One region of the Rossellomorea sp. NRS-1567 genome, then DNA from elsewhere that is predicted to be linked to it. Evidence: riboswitches for the same ligand, from Rfam matches in the RefSeq annotation. Region 1 holds a riboswitch; each other region holds the start of a gene.
The links. Region 1 has a riboswitch for cobalamin ahead of ACIFOD_RS07165 (hypothetical protein). Riboswitches for the same ligand answer to the same signal wherever they lie in the genome.

Region 1 (3,981 bases):
ACTTGATTTCGGCTGTCGGCTCGTCGACATACCCCACTGTCGTTAAAATCATATTAGGATTCCGTTTAATGATTTCTTCTTCGCCTACTTTCACCCAGCCTTTTTGGTCTACGAAAATATTATCTACCCCGGCCGTTTCCAGTATTTCCTGCTGAAACGTTTCTGCTCCTGCTGTATAAATATCCGGGGAGGGACTGATTTCAAAATATACTTGTTCTTTTTCCTTTAGTGTACTTACTTTTTCTTTCACATCTGAAATCTGTTGCTTGATGCCGTCTACCAATTCGTTCCCCTTCTTCTCTACTCCCATTACCGTTGCAATTTGTTCAATATCCCCATAAACATCTTCAAAGGTTTGGGCAGATTGAATGACGAATACGTTTAATCCTGCCTCTTCAAGTTGCTTCACTCCGGCATCATCTCCAGTGGTATATGCAATGACAACTTCGGGCTTTAGTGCAATGACCTCTTCAGCATTGACCGTCATGGAATCCGACACTCTTTTAATCTCCTTCGCTTCTTCAGGATAGTTGTCGAATTCAGTTGCCCCGACTACCTTATCTCCTGCTCCTATGGCAAAGAGAATCTCTGTGTTACTCGGCTGTAAGGAAATAACGGTTTCCGGCACTTTCTCAAAGCTAATCTCTTCTCCCCTGTCATCTGTCACAGAATAAGACTCATTTTCAGGCTTGACTTCCTTTGTGGATGTTACTTCTTCCCCATTGCTGCACCCTGCGAAAACAACCAGGATGATTGATAATAGTAAACTATTTAACCATGACTTTTTCATATTTCATCTTCCCCGCTTCTCTATTTTTTTTCGCTATACGATTTACTCACAAAAGGAATTTCTTCAATCCCTTCACATTTATTCACATACACAGCCATCACAAACAGGACATTTGCCAGTAAATGAGCGTACTTAAATAAAATGTTCTCCACTTTCATCTCAGTACTGACTTTATGTAAGGCACGGACGGACTTTTTTGCTTCACTGCGACAGGTATGAAGCGTACATGCGGCTGTACAGCCTTGAGGAAGGACAAAGGTTTGGATAAGGTCCTCGACTTCCAACACATAACGATCGTACATTTGGCTCAATTTATTCAAGTCCTCTTCCATGATGGCCGTCATTCCCCGCACCGAGCCATTGAGATGGTACGCCATCTCAGCTAAATATAGTAAATCGTCGTGCACTTTCGGTAAGTGTTCCGTCAATGATGACGCGAGTCCGATTTTAGTCGACAGTGAATCGGTCCGGATCTCAAAATCTACGGTTGAAACAGACTCACGCATATAGGGATAACATAAGTAGCGGAAATCCTTTGCCATATGTAAGTTCCTCCTTTCTGAATGATGTTTGTGAAACACCTATCGTATCTTCCGGGAGGGCACATAAACACAAAAAAACCACCCAAGAATATTGGCCGGCAGTTGTCATCCATATGAAAAAGAGATGCTAAAAAGCCGCACCATACCCTTAACTTCCGAAGAGCATAATACGATGAAAAAAAGGCAGGTATCCTGGCTCGTGCGTCAGCCTACTCTAAGAACCTTCCCATCTGAATGATCAAATAGTGGTTTTCTTCTTATTTCGTCAGCACTTACAGTTGCGGAAACAGCTTCGGATTCACACCGAATTCCCTTTATGCTAAAGATCAGCACCTAATTTCTGCGTGGGTTTATTCACTTAAGGAACATTATACCACTTTATCCATTTCAAAGTTGATGAAGTTTTGCATAAAAAACAAACATGTTGACGTACAAGCTTGAATATCTTTTGAGTATGTGAAGAAATGATAAGGAGGAAAAACATGAAGCAATTCGTTGTTTTGATATTATGCGTATTCTTATTAAGTGCATGCGGCGACAAAGAACCTGCATCCTATGAATTATGTGGATACGGGGATATGATGGTGGTGAACAAGAAGGAATATGTGAAAGTCTCTGAGGAGAAGAAGCTGGTCCTTGATGAAGAGCTCGGGGCTATTAAAGAAAAGATTGATAGTGAATATCACCCTGTTAATGACTTCACGGCAAATACACTTAAAAAAGGAACACCCATCTATAGCGTGAAGGATCACAGCAACTACCTGATTGCTCAGACTGAGGATAATCGCTATATTTTATATGAGGAAATAAAATAAAAGGAGGGCTGTAAGCGAATGTTTACAGCCCTCCTTTATTTAGTTCGTAGAATTCAAGGAAATCAATCGATACAGAATCGTCGTTTTCTCATCCGTCCACTCCATCTTTTCAATCCTGCCGTAACCACTGGGATCACTGTGTTTCGTTTTTCTGACATCTATCGGAATATGCATAGGATAAAGGCGATATCCATCCTTTTGAAGCTCGAACAGATTCTCTTCTTTCCGCACTTCTTTTCCTTTTGTCACGATCATCGTGTTTAATTCCAAGCCCATGCCCATTTCGCTTGACCTCAATCCTTTTTTATTTAATCATACACCACTGTCTATTGATTTTTCATCCATGTGCATAGCATGGAGACGATTTGTTGATTCTTTCGTGGTGGAAAGTAGTGCGTAAACTCTTTAAAGTATCGGGACGACACAGATTTCTCCAACTCTTTCAGTCTTTTTTCTAATCTATATGCATGCTCCACGGAAACGTTCTGATCCTTTTCACCGTGAATGATCAATACGGGAGCTTCAAGGTTGTCCAATTCGTATAGTGGGGTACGCCATTCGTATCGTTCCGGAACTTTATTGGGACTTCCCCCTATGACTCTTTTCATCATTCTCCTGAGATCCTTCCGTTCGTCATATGTTAAAAACATATCTGAAACGCCTCCCCATGTAACAACCGAGGTGACGTCCCTCTGCTCTATGCCTGTCAGAAGTGCCATGACCCCTCCACGGGAAAAGCCAAACACATGGATCCGGTTATGGACCACTCTGTGATAGTCTTTAAGCAATTCAACACCCGAAATGGCGTCTTCACGATCATCCCCCGCAAAATCTTCATTTCCCTCTCCACCAAGGTTTCCTCGGTAATAAGGAGCAAATACAATGAATCCGTGAGAAGCAAATTGAGCGATTCTCGCCGGGCGGACCATGCCGACGCCTTTGATCCCACCTCTTAAATAGAGAAAACCCTCATACTTCCCACCTCCAGCAGGTTCAGCCAATAAGCCCTTTACCCGTAGACCGGAGGATAGATAGGTAATTTCATATAGTTCCACATGAGGATTAGGTGAAGGAAACAAGGTTTTCTTCACAATCGTTCCGTTTTTCATATTCTCTTCCTTTCAAAACGTGCATTGGGTATTCACACATTTTTTATACTTCACATAGGATATTTTAGCAAATCTCATCATCAGCAGACGATTCAAGACCCTGCCTTTATGACCATCCTACCCTTTTAATATGGAAAGATAAACAAGGCAAAGAGAGATGCACTCATCCCCATTCTATCGTTAAACGAGTTTCATAAAGCTTAAAGGAGGAATATTGAATGAAAAAATGGCTTCGTAGTGGCTTTGCCGTGTTGCTCATAGGTATGTTGGCAATCGGATTGACAGCATGTGGAGAAAAAGAAGAAATCGTACAGAAAGTTCGTGTAGCAGAAGTGACCCGCTCGATTTTCTATGCTCCTGAATATGTCGCAATCGAAAAAGGATTCTTCAAAGAAGAGGGGCTGGACATTGAACTGACCACTACCTGGGGTGGAGATAAGACCATGACCACCTTGCTATCGGGCGGCGCAGATATCGCCCTGGTCGGTTCAGAAACCTCCATCTACGTCCATGCACAAGGTTCGGATGATCCGGTCATTAACTTTGCTCAATTAACCCAGACCGATGGAACATTTCTTGTTTCCCGTGAAAAAGTAGAGAACTTTGAATGGGATCAGCTAAAGGGCACCACCTTCCTTGGTCAGCGTAAAGGCGGTATGCCGCAAATGGTTGGGGAATTTGTCCTGAAGCAGAATGGCATCGACCCGCAAAGCGATTTAAACCTG
Region 2 (3,981 bases), on a different contig from region 1:
GTGAAGCGTATTATCTTATGAAAAATGTATTGGGTTTAAGCGCAACAGAGCTGCATGAGATATTCAAAGAATGGAACGCGGGGGAGCTTGACAGCTACCTGATTGAAATCACGGCGGATATTTTCACAAAGGTGGATGAAGAAACAGGAAAGCCCCTTGTTGACGTAATCCTGGATACAGCAGGGCAGAAAGGAACAGGGAAATGGACAAGTATTTCTGCACTGGAATTAGGTGTACCATTATCGATCATTACTGAATCTGTGTTTGCCCGTTTCATCTCTGCCATGAAGGAAGAAAGAGTGAAGGCAAGTAAAATCTTAAGAGGACCAAGAAATAAGGAGTTCTCCGGTAACAAAGAAGAGTTTATCGAAATGATTCGTAAAGCGCTATATCTAAGCAAGATTTGCTCATATGCACAGGGTTTCGCCCAGCTTCAATCTGCTTCGGACGAGTATAACTGGAACTTGAAGCCCGGCGAGATTTCCATGATCTTCAGAGGTGGATGCATCATTCGTGCAGGCTTCCTGGAAGATATCAAGAAAGCGTATGATCGTGAACCGGGATTAACGAATTTACTTCTTGATCCATATTTCAAGGAAATCGTTGAAAACTATCAGGAGGAAGCGAGAGAAGTGGTGGCTACAGCCATCAAATTAGGTATCCCTGTACCGGGTCTTGCGAGTGCTTTGGCCTATTATGACAGCTATCGCTCTGAGTCACTGCCTGCCAACCTTCTTCAAGCCCAACGTGATTATTTTGGAGCTCATACGTATCAGCGTGTGGATAAAGAAGGAACATTCCATACGGACTGGTTATCTAAATAAGAAGAAAGAAAGCCCTGTGGGAATCCCACAGGGCTTTTGATTAACGCATTATTCTTTGCTTGATGAGTCATCTTTCGTATGATGCTTATTTTTCTCGTCCCGCTGCTCTTTTTTTAAGTCATCGAGGGGAATTGGATCCACATTTTGCTCACTTTCATGCTGATCGAGAATGCCGTCATGATCTTTATTGATCTGCTCTGGATTGTCATTGGCTCTTTTCGTCATTATCTTTTCACCCTTCCTTACTGAGTCGTTGTTGTACCATACCCTTCGTGGGCAGAGAAAAACATCGGGGAATAGATTATAAGAAAGCCACCTACACAGATAGGTGGCTTTCTTTCATGGTGCATTAGATTTTTACATCAACTTTAGCATTTTTCTTTAAATCTTCTACATGCTGAACAAGTTTTTCTTGTTTTTTCTGTTGTTCTAATTGAGTCTTGATCTGAGGTTTCACTTCTTCAAATTTTGGTGCATCCTTTGATTCACCCTGACCTTGCTGACTTGCGTACTGATCGTAAAATTTCTTCATTTCATCTTCAGAGACTTCTTCTACTTTGATTTCTTTTTCAACGTAGTTAGTGTATTTGATGTTTTCGGCGATTTGCGTTTTTAACTCGTCCATCGTGAATCCGGCTTTCTTCATTGCGTCTTCAAACTTCTTTTCATCACCGTACTGCTTTTTAACTTCTTCCAGTTGTTTATTGATTTCATCCTCTGATGCTTTGTAGCCTTTTTCATCGGCCTGCTGCATAAGGAGTGTTTGTCCAACCAGGCTATCAATCGTTTGTTCTTTTATTTTCTTTGCTGCATCTTTACTTGTTGGGTCTTGCCCCATCTGTTGATACTGCATTTGTGATTGAGTCAATACGTTATTGAAATCTTCACCTTTTATTTTTTCGTCATTTACAATGGCAACGATCTTATCTTTTTCAACCTTCTGTTTATCCATTTTCTTTTGCATTTCTTCCATTTGCTTCGCTTGCTCTTCTTGAGCCTTTCCATCGCTTTTTTCTTCTGTTTTCGCTTTATCGTCAGCTTGTTTTTGGCTCTCCTCGTTCGAACCGCAAGCGGCTAGTCCAATCGCTAATAATGCTACTAGTAAAGTCGTTAATAATTTTTTCATAATAGACCCCTTTCAGAAGTAAGGTGTGATTTCCAAAAAAATCACTTAATGCGCATTTTAAAGGAAAAACCCGTAAAAAGAAAGTATTTAAGCTAAAAAGTATAGATTGTAATGAGGTTGAAATACAGTGAATTACTAATATGGTCCCTCTTTCACTAGAATGTATACGATTACATTCGACTATCAACTGCCGGGCAGAAATGAAAATGTAAGAAGGTTTTCACTTGGTAGCTAAAAAAAGAGGCTGTTTAAATCGAGTGCTTTCCTCCATTTAAACAGCCTATAAAAAATATTGGGGACCAAAGAATACTGTCAAACAACCTTCTATTTGAATTATAGAGAGTGGTAACATTTTCTTCAACTAACATGTAGGCAGGTGTCGGCTGACTAGTGTCCATTTGAAGGTAGTATTCAATCTTCTCCTATTCTTTTCATGGAAAATAATAGTTATAAGCATAATTCAAAGGAAGGATTATTCCTTCTGTTCAACTTGTTACAACTCTTGACTTTACGAGTGTAATAGAGTGATACTATTAAAAGATTTCAACGTCTAAACAAAATCAATAGTTTCACTTGTAAATTCATTTTTAATCGTTTATGATGATACAGAACACAACATTTAGTGTTCTTTTTGATGATTGTAACTATATATTGATTATAACCTGTGAATAGGGTGTCTGAATGGACTTAAAAGGGAATCCGGTGTGAATCCGGAACTGTCCCCGCAACTGTAAGTGCTGACGAAATAAGGAACTGCCACTGTCATATACGATGGGAAGGCCTTAGAGTAGAGTGAAGCACGAGTCAGGAGACCTGCCTTGTTTATCACGTGTTATCTTCTTCGGGAATTGGGAGGATAAAGCGAGGATTGGAATAGGCACTTTAGTCTATTCATATATCTTTCGTACATAAAGCCCATCCTTCTAGAAGGATGGGCTTTTTTTTGAATCCTTCCCACACTGTATAAATTGGGAGGAATGATGATGTCAATCGTATCACAGGATCAAAGGATTTCAGGGGACGCAAAAGCGATTCTTACAAATCTCCACAGTCGCTTTCCACAACTTCATTTTAAAGAATTCGATGAAAAGACTTTTAAGTATGCAGACGGTCAATCTGAATGGAGTAAAGAAAAGCTTTATCATTTCATGATACTTACGGCAGTCGAACGGATCTCTGCCCATGAACCTGATTGGACGTATGTGGCTGCAGAATTATATTTAATGAAACTTTATCGTACAATCGCCTATTCAAGGAGAGTGGAAGAAAGCGTGTTGTACAGTTCCTTTTATGAATTAATTCAAGACTTGACTGATAGGAAACTATATACACCCGCACTATTGGAATCATATAGCAAGGAAGAAATTGACTCTTTGGGGAGGGTCATGGATTCATCTAAAGACCATCTGTTTACGTACATAGGGATCGTCACACTATCAGAGAGGTATTTAACTAAGTCCCATGATGGTGAAATCCTTGAATTGCCTCAGGAGCGATTGCTAATCATCGCCATGACGCTCTTTATGAACGAACCCCGTGATATGCGACTGGCGCTTATTGAAGAAGCTTACTGGGCCCTGTCTAATTTGTATATGACGGTTGCAACCCCTACGTTTGCCAACGCCGGCAAAAGCCATGGTCAGTTATCGAGCTGTTTTATTGATACGGTAGCCGATGATTTAAGAAGTATTTATGACAGTAATACAGATGTTTCCACACTAAGTAAAAACGGTGGCGGCCTCGGTATCTATCTGGGGAAGGTCCGGAGCAGAGGTAGTAATATCAAAGGCTTCAAGGGAGTAAGTTCAGGTGTTATACCATGGATGAAGCAATTAAATAACACAGCCGTATCCGTTGATCAATTAGGTCAACGTCAAGGAGCGATCGCTGTATATTTGGATGTATGGCATAAGGATATTTTTCCTTTTCTTGATACCCGATTAAATAATGGAGATGAAAGGCAGCGTACTCATGACCTTTTCACTGGAGTAAGTGTACCGGATTTATTCATGGAACAAGTGGAGGATAGAG
Region 3 (3,981 bases), on a different contig from region 1:
ACTTCATAGGAAAAGGATTCCGTCGATATCTGAGGAAGTACCGCTATCTGTGTGGCTAAATCCCTTGAAGTAAAATGATGCAGTTTTTTTCCTTTTAATGTGATGGTTCCATCCATTAATGTAAGCAGACCCGTCATGGCTTTTAACAAGGTCGTCTTTCCACTTCCGTTCGGTCCAAGAATCCCAAAGAATTCTCCTTTATCTATATGAAAATTCATATCTTCCACGATTATTTTCTCGTTATATCCTACTGTGACACCTTTTAGATCTATCATGATGAAAGCCCTCTTTTCTTCAGTAGAATATAAGCAAACATCGGGGCACCGATAAGAGCTGTTATCACTCCAATCGGAAGCTCGGTTGGTGCAATGATGGTTCTTGAGATGAGATCGGCCAACACGAGAAAGCCTCCTCCTACAACGATGGACAAAGGAAGTAAGTGTCTATGGTCATGCCCTACCATCCTTCTTAGAAAATGAGGGATTACAAGCCCCACAAATCCAATTGTACCTGAAACGGCGACAGCCGCCCCCGTCAGTATACTTCCTGCAATTAAGATGAGGAGTTTTCTCTTTTGTACGGATATCCCGATATGATGGGCTTGTTCTTCACCAAAGCTCATGCCATTCAGTTCCTTGCCATTGAGAAACAAAACGATCACTCCAATTAAGAAAAAGGGCAATATAATCGTAATGTAATCCCACCCTCTCATGGATACACTTCCAAGAAGCCAACCGATGATCTGTCTTAATTCCTCTCCCGTCAGGGCAATCATTAAGGATATAAGGGAACCTAAAAAAGAGCTGAAAATGATTCCTGTTAATATGATGGTTTCTACCTTCATGGTTCTTTCAACCTTCTGTGCAAACCATAATACGAGGAACACGGTTATAATCGAACAAAGAATACTGAGAAAGGGAAGCGTAAACTTCCCAATGAACGGAATGCTCCAATTAAAGAACAATGTAATAACCGCACCGACCGATGCTCCTGAAGACACACCCAATGTATATGGATCTGCGAGCGGGTTGCGCAATAGTCCTTGAAAGGAAGCTCCTGCAATTGCTAAGGAACTTCCAACCAATAATGCCAATAATACTCTGGGCAATCTTATGGCATACACTATATTTGCAAACATTGGATCAATTTCTTCCGGTAAAGGGTATCCAAACCATTTAGCTCCAACGATGAACAGAATATCCTTTGGCGGGACAGAGACGGTTCCAATCGAAATACCGGCGAGAATTGCGAATAGTAAAAACGATACAGCCAACCCGTATGTTATCCATATTTTATTCTGCAAATAACTCCGGATAGATTGACTTTGCAATTTCCTCTACTCCTTCAACTAATCTCGGACCAGTACGTGTGACCAGATCTGAATGAACATCATGGACATCTTCATTTTTTACAGCAGTTACATCTTTCCAACCTTCTCGGCCCATCACTTGTTCTTTAGGATTTTCACTATAAAAACCATAGGTTGTAATGATGACGTCAGGATTTGAAGCGATGACCGCTTCTTGATTTACTTGGACCCATCCCTTCTGATCACTCATCACATTTTCGGCATTTACTAGTGAAAGCATTTGATCAATAAAAGTATTTTTTCCTGTCGAATATATGTCAGGGGAAGGTGAAACCTCTACATACACTTTTTTCTTTTCAGATACACCACTGACTTTTCCCTTAATGGATTCAAGATCCGCTTTCATCTCAGAAATGACAGACTCAGCTTCATCTTTCTTGCCGACCAATGTGCCGATGTTTTCCATCGTGGTGTACACTTCCTCAAAGCTATTGGCATCACGTACGATATAGACCTTTACCCCTGCACCTCGAAGCTGTTCTAACCCTTCTTCTGCCGACACAGCAGTGGACTCATGAGCAAGAACCAAATCCGGATTCAGACTGATAATCTTCTCAACGTTAAATTCCATTCCACCTATCTTTTCTTTCTCCGCCGCTTCTTTTGGATAATTATCAAAATCTGAAACACCTACGATTTCCTTATTCAACCCTAACTCGAATAAGATTTCTGTGTTGCTCGGAATCAATGAAACAATATGCTTAGGTTGCTCATCCAGCGTGACTTTATTATTCAGGGCGTCGTTTACTGACAAAGGAAAAGCAGATTGTCCCTGGCTGACTTCCCCGCTATCTTTATTCTTTTCTACATTTTCATTGTCAGTACCGCAAGCTGAAAGGAGTCCTAGAGATACTATTAGAGCAAGAATGATTTTGAATGTGTGTTTCATACGTTTTCCTCCTGTGAATGAACTTATTTCCAGACAAAAAAACATCTCCAGTGGGACTAGAGATGTTGTGTAAAATGCATAAAAGGCTTTAAACCGTTAAACATGCACATTACACCTTTCTATCCGCGTAGATTTGGTGCGAAAGACATTAGGCAGGTCTCCTGGCTCATGGTCATTGTTTGCTGCACCTTCCCATACCTATTGGTACAGTGGTATTCATACAGCTCACTTCCATTTACAGTGGCGGGACCGCGTTGGAATTACACCAACTTCCCTATTATGAAGCTAAAAAGTTTGCTACCGAAACTTCCGCTTCACCTAATCTCATATCGTATGTAATTATTCCGTTCAACAGAATTATACACAAGATTCTATGGATAGTGAATGAAATTTGATAAACTTTGCTGAAAATAGCAGGAATACTTCTTTTCGAATCTTTTCCCGATGCAACCTTTCGAGCTAATAGATTGTCCCCTCCATTCTTTCGTGATAAAATCTTTTTCAAGCAATCGCTTTACTGCTTTAGAGGAGCACATATGGTACAGGAGGTTCAGCAATGAATAAAAAAAAAGAAATCGCTACTTTTGCAGGTGGTTGTTTTTGGTGCATGGTAAAGCCATTTGATGAATTACCGGGAATAATTGATGTCGTGTCAGGTTATTCAGGGGGCCACCTTGAAAACCCAATATATCAAGATATAAAAGCAGGAAATAGTGGACATTACGAAGCTGTTCAAATCACATTTAATCCTGATTTATTCCCTTATGAAAGATTATTAGAGCTATACTGGCCTCAGATTGATCCAACGGATGATGGGGGACAATTCCATGACCGCGGGAATCAGTACCGGACAGCTATTTTCTATCATAATGAACACCAGAAACAATTAGCTGAAAACACAAAGAACGAAATAGTAGACAGTGGACGATTCAAGAAGCCTATCGTCACAAACATCCTTCCTGCTTCCACTTTCTATCCGGCAGAAGAATACCATCAAAAATTCTACAAGAAAAATCCAGATGAATATAAACAAGACCGGTCAAAGTCAGGTCGCGATGAATTTATAGATAATCATTGGAAGAACTAAATAGTGGGATGAAAAAAACTCCTTTCGCCAAACTAATGGCAGGAAGGAGTTTTTGTATGAAGAAAAATGAGAAAAATACAGAAGACAATGAGCAGGTTATCGGGTTTGAAGGCCCAGGGAAAGTCGTCAATTTCTTTGACCCCTATCCAGATGAAGATGAAGAGAATGTAAATAACTCGGATACGGTAGATAATCATTCTTCAGAAAAACAGTAAGAATATAAAAGGTGAAGATTATTTAAATGTAACCTTCACCTTTTCATATTAACCAATGAAACGATTCACTTTCACTTGCTCATTAATGATTAATTCCGCTGTCAGTTGTCCTGAAAGTGCAACCATTGGCACACCTCCACCTGGATGGGTTGAACCTCCCACAAAGTACATATTAGAGAGCACTCTGCTCTTATTCGGAATCTTGAAACCTCCGTTAAGCTTTCGGTCTGTGACAGTACCATAGATCGATCCACCATTCGCCCCATAAAGGGCTTGAAGGTCGTTTGGAGTGAAGGTATATTCGTATTCTATATGATCCCTTAAATTGGTTACGCCCATTTTCTCCAGCTTATCCAGCACTTTGAGTCGATAAGATTCTTTGTATTGAGTCCAATCCTCCCCCTCTTTTAATGGTGGTACG
Region 4 (3,981 bases), on a different contig from region 1:
CATGTTTATTCAAAAAAAGATAATATCTTGTTAAGAAAAGGTTATATTGGACAAAGAAGTCAGATAGAAACCTTAAAGGTTCCTTTTCAATTTCCCCTTTTAATTGGTGGATTTCGTTGGTACGAATCATAATGATCGCATCGTTCCATTCTGATAATTTTACCTGTAAGGAATGATAGCGGGAACGTTCACTATCCATATTGATTCCAAGCTTTTTTGCAAGTAAATCAGTAATTTCACTGGAATACTCTGTGATGCCTCTTTCGATTTTACTTAGATGGGTGGTGGAGCAGATCCCATGTGCAAGCTGCTCCTGAGTCAAACCCGAATCTTCTCGATGAAATTTAATTAATTTACCTTCAATCATAGTACACCCCGAGTGAACAGTTTATTTATCATTATAGGGAAATATCTTTGTTTGTTCTATAGATGGGGGACAAGACGGAGGTCTGAAGGCAATAACATCCAAATCAATAGAAATTGAGTCCCTAAACTGATTTTCTCTCTTCCTCATCCAGTTCGATCTGAACTTCCTTCACCAATTGGGGGGAATCCTGTATGATCTTCCCTATATAAATGAAACTAGCCACGGTAATCCCGGTCATGATCCAGCTAAAGGCTTGGCGGAGTATAATCCCTTTATCGAATGCTTCAACCCCGTACTCCAGGATAAGCCATGCTTTAACAATTGCCAGAATCCCACTTCTTAATGCAAAACATAGCGTGATTAATTGAAAGATTCGATAAAGAGGCTTTTTATAGTAGAGTCGCTTACTAAAGGTACGGTCGTATCCTTGAAGCTCTGCGAAGTCAAGTCCGAAGAAAAGGGAAATCGGTTTTCGTAACAATATGGTGATGAAGAAAAATAAACTTAAAGCAGCGGCATAGTATACATTATTCCATAGGAGTTGGATGGAGGAACCAGCCAGTACGTCAATCAGAGTACCGACAATCAGCGTGACTAAAATGAACAAGCCAAATGTATTTACTTTCTTCATTTCGATAAAACGATAAACCGTATAAATGATTCCTGGAACAGAGGAAAGGAGCATGGCATAGTAATCTCCAATGTAATCCCTCATGATATTCCATACGAAAAGTGGTAGTGCTACATAAATCAATAAGTCCAGTAAGACAAAATTCCTTTTCAACTTTATCCCTCTTCCTTTTATTTACTAATACTATTCATACGGACAAGGATGGAAGAAGTTTCACGATATCAGTTGATTTTGCCAATTGTGTCCCAATTCCCTTTTTGAAAAAGTGATAGGATAATGGTCTTTTTAAACACCCAGAGCTTAGAAAACCCTGAGTGTTTTGGTTATCCGGATATTCAGCGATCAGGGACTGTTTACAAAATAAGCGCCCGATTTTTTCTATGCTCTTTTCGCAAATGAGCCGTTTTGAATAGCCTCGATTCTTCTTCCGTCTGTGGTATGACCCTTGGTACCGGCTTAGGCTTACCATTTTCATCAACGGCGACCATTGTCAGGAATGATTCCGTCGTCAGTGTTTTGACACTCGTTACGAGATTCGTAGAGTACACCTTTACATACACTTCCATTGATGTCCTGCCTGTGGAAGTGACGTATGCTTCCAGGCTTAAAGCGTCGCCAACCGTGGCAGACGATAAGAAGTCCACCGAGTCAATCGATGCCGTAACGACGACTGAACTTGAATGTTTCATGGCGGATAGTGCCGCAATCTCATCAATATAGGAAAGGACCTTCCCTCCAAAGATGGTCTGCATATGATTGGTGTCAGGCGGCAATACCAATTTTGTTTGTATGGTTCGTGAACGTTCCACTGAATAGGCTTGCTCCATTTTCTCATCTCCCTGTTTGTAGTAAGAAACAAAAAAGCATCTCCTTTTGAAAAAGAAGATGCAGCTATTTCAAGCGAACGTCCAGAATCCTGTGATTCCTCATGTGGCTCATTTAGCGCAACACCCTCCTATCTCCCGTAGGAACTTCTGTGTTCTTCTCATTTGGCAGGTCTCCTGGCTCAGCGTCAGCGATTTCGCATTCCTTCCCATTTCGATTCGAAACAGTGGATCCATACGAATTCTCAGCCTTACAGTGGCGGGACCGCGTTGGACTTTCACCAACTTCCCTTTTAAGAAAATGAGCTAAAGATCATCTTCACCAATGAGCAATGATTAAATTGTGAACGCTTTTATTTTATCATAACCCTTAGTGAGTGAGGAGAAGGATTATGGTAAAATTTATAAACAAGTGGTTTTCAAAAAGGTAGTGAGGTCTGAAAAATGCCCCAAGACAAAATACAAAGAAACCAAATCGATAAAGTAGTAGAGTATATCGATCAACATCTAAGCGAAGATTTATCTTTAGAACAGTTGGCCAAAGTATCAACCTATTCCCCTTATCACTTTCAGAGGTTGTTTAAAGGGCTGATCGGTGAAACACCGGCAGGTTATGTGAAAAGAATGCGCCTGGAAAATGCAGCGCATATGCTCATTTACGAACCACAGCTTCCTATCACACAAATTGCGTTCATATGTGGTTTTTCATCATTATCCTATTTCACCTATTCTTTTAATGTTTACTTTAAAACCAGCCCCAAAAGCTGGCGGGAAGGTGCCTATTTAGAGCGTTTTCCGCGGGAATATCTTAATAGCAAGAAATCTAAACTTTTCAGCACAAAAGCGAAAGCATTCCAGGATGAAGAATCCTATAATGAGTTTAAATGGCTGGATTTATCGAAAGTGAAGATCGCTCATTTTCCAGAGTGTTCAACCGTCAATAGATTTCATATCGGGTCATATATCGAAGGCATTCCAGAAGCCTGGCAAGATCTATACAGATGGGGAAATGCCAGAAACCTCATAGAGAAGAGTCCTTTGATATTTGGAGTTCCAAAGAGCAACCCTTATATTACCCCACCTGAAAAAAGCAGGTATGAGTGTCGCATGGCAATCGAAAATCAAAATGACGCGGAGGATGAGGAACTCTATCCATTTCGAGGCAGTAAGCATGTGGTTTATGAATTCGATGAACCTGTCGACTACCGGGAAAGAGGGAAGTTAATCGAATGCTATTCTGAACTTTACAGCTATTGGCTGCCGAAAAGCGGATACAGATACCTTGGGAATCCGATTGAACTTGTGGAAATGATCAATCTACAAGGAACACTCGATATTGGATGTAACATTAAAGCGATCGCTTTAGCCATTGAGCCGAATTAATGGAGGAATAGGGATGGAATTAAATGTGAATTTGCTCGCGGTTTTAGCGGGGGCTCTGGTGTATATGGTATACGGCGGAATTTATTATTCTATTTTACTAGGGAAGAAGGAACAGGATAGTACTGGACCGATTAAATATGCAGTGGCTGTTATTGTTGCATTTATCAGCTCACTTCTTGTTGGGATTTTCGTTCAAGCCACCGGTTCCAATGGACTAGTCGAAGGAGCTTTGACAGGTGTATTCATTGGAATTCTTATTTCCATTGTCTACTTGAAAAATGCTCTATTTGGTCTTATGACAAAACGGATGTTTCTTATCGCGATTGGAGATCATCTCATCATATTTACCCTGCTAGGGGCTGTACACGGCTGGTTGTTATAGATTGTAAGCTCGAACTATTTAAAGGTTCGAGCTTTTTTTATATAAAATTAGGAGATTCACCTAAATTATTGAAACTTTTCTAACACTCTTCCGTAGATAGTATTGTAGCTAGCCATTTTATTAAATAATAAGTCAGTTGCTCGACTGATTTATAGAAAATGTTGAGAGGGGTTGTCAGAATGCTAGAATCATTAAGTATCATCGGATTTTTTATGTTCCTGATTCCTGTTCTGGTTATTGCAGCTATTGCAGGAATTGCCTATTATTTCTGGATGAGGTTCCGTTATCGTACAGCGAGATCCAACCAGGCACTGATCATTACCGGACCGAAACTGGGGGATCCTGAAAAGGAAACGAATATTTTCACCGACCAGGAAGGACGTTCCATGAAAAT

Region 2: it holds a riboswitch for cobalamin, as region 1 does, so the genes downstream of both, ACIFOD_RS02490 (ribonucleoside-diphosphate reductase subunit alpha) here and ACIFOD_RS07165 (hypothetical protein) in region 1, are expected to answer to the same signal.
Region 3: it holds a riboswitch for cobalamin, as region 1 does, so the genes downstream of both, ACIFOD_RS21395 (ABC transporter substrate-binding protein) here and ACIFOD_RS07165 (hypothetical protein) in region 1, are expected to answer to the same signal.
Region 4: it holds a riboswitch for cobalamin, as region 1 does, so the genes downstream of both, ACIFOD_RS15450 (acyl-CoA thioesterase) here and ACIFOD_RS07165 (hypothetical protein) in region 1, are expected to answer to the same signal.

Annotation. Positions count from the first base shown of each region.
Region 1 covers NZ_JBITPL010000011.1:32,043-36,023, reverse strand. The annotation lists gene ACIFOD_RS07170 (ABC transporter substrate-binding protein) at 1-790, opposite strand, end outside; gene ACIFOD_RS07165 (hypothetical protein) at 811-1,332, opposite strand; cobalamin riboswitch at 1,498-1,684, opposite strand; gene ACIFOD_RS07160 (hypothetical protein) at 1,815-2,147, shown strand; gene ACIFOD_RS07155 (DUF2584 domain-containing protein) at 2,187-2,429, opposite strand; gene ACIFOD_RS07150 (alpha/beta hydrolase family protein) at 2,474-3,256, opposite strand; gene ACIFOD_RS07145 (ABC transporter substrate-binding protein) at 3,475-3,981, shown strand, end outside.
Region 2 covers NZ_JBITPL010000002.1:167,888-171,868, reverse strand. The annotation lists gene gndA (NADP-dependent phosphogluconate dehydrogenase) at 1-824, shown strand, start outside; gene ACIFOD_RS02500 (hypothetical protein) at 873-1,049, opposite strand; gene ACIFOD_RS02495 (SurA N-terminal domain-containing protein) at 1,174-1,950, opposite strand; cobalamin riboswitch at 2,605-2,785, shown strand; gene ACIFOD_RS02490 (ribonucleoside-diphosphate reductase subunit alpha) at 2,934-3,981, shown strand, end outside.
Region 3 covers NZ_JBITPL010000030.1:190,391-194,371, forward strand. The annotation lists gene ACIFOD_RS21385 (adenosylcobinamide amidohydrolase) at 1-275, opposite strand, end outside; gene ACIFOD_RS21390 (FecCD family ABC transporter permease) at 272-1,330, opposite strand; gene ACIFOD_RS21395 (ABC transporter substrate-binding protein) at 1,293-2,258, opposite strand; cobalamin riboswitch at 2,393-2,591, opposite strand; gene msrA (peptide-methionine (S)-S-oxide reductase MsrA) at 2,815-3,345, shown strand; gene ACIFOD_RS21405 (hypothetical protein) at 3,402-3,560, shown strand; gene ACIFOD_RS21410 (phytoene desaturase family protein) at 3,609-3,981, opposite strand, start outside.
Region 4 covers NZ_JBITPL010000019.1:71,230-75,210, reverse strand. The annotation lists gene ACIFOD_RS15460 (helix-turn-helix domain-containing protein) at 1-367, opposite strand, end outside; gene ACIFOD_RS15455 (VC0807 family protein) at 489-1,151, opposite strand; gene ACIFOD_RS15450 (acyl-CoA thioesterase) at 1,352-1,825, opposite strand; cobalamin riboswitch at 1,973-2,163, opposite strand; gene ACIFOD_RS15445 (AraC family transcriptional regulator) at 2,267-3,205, shown strand; gene ACIFOD_RS15440 (DUF1761 domain-containing protein) at 3,219-3,587, shown strand; gene ACIFOD_RS15435 (flotillin family protein) at 3,767-3,981, shown strand, end outside.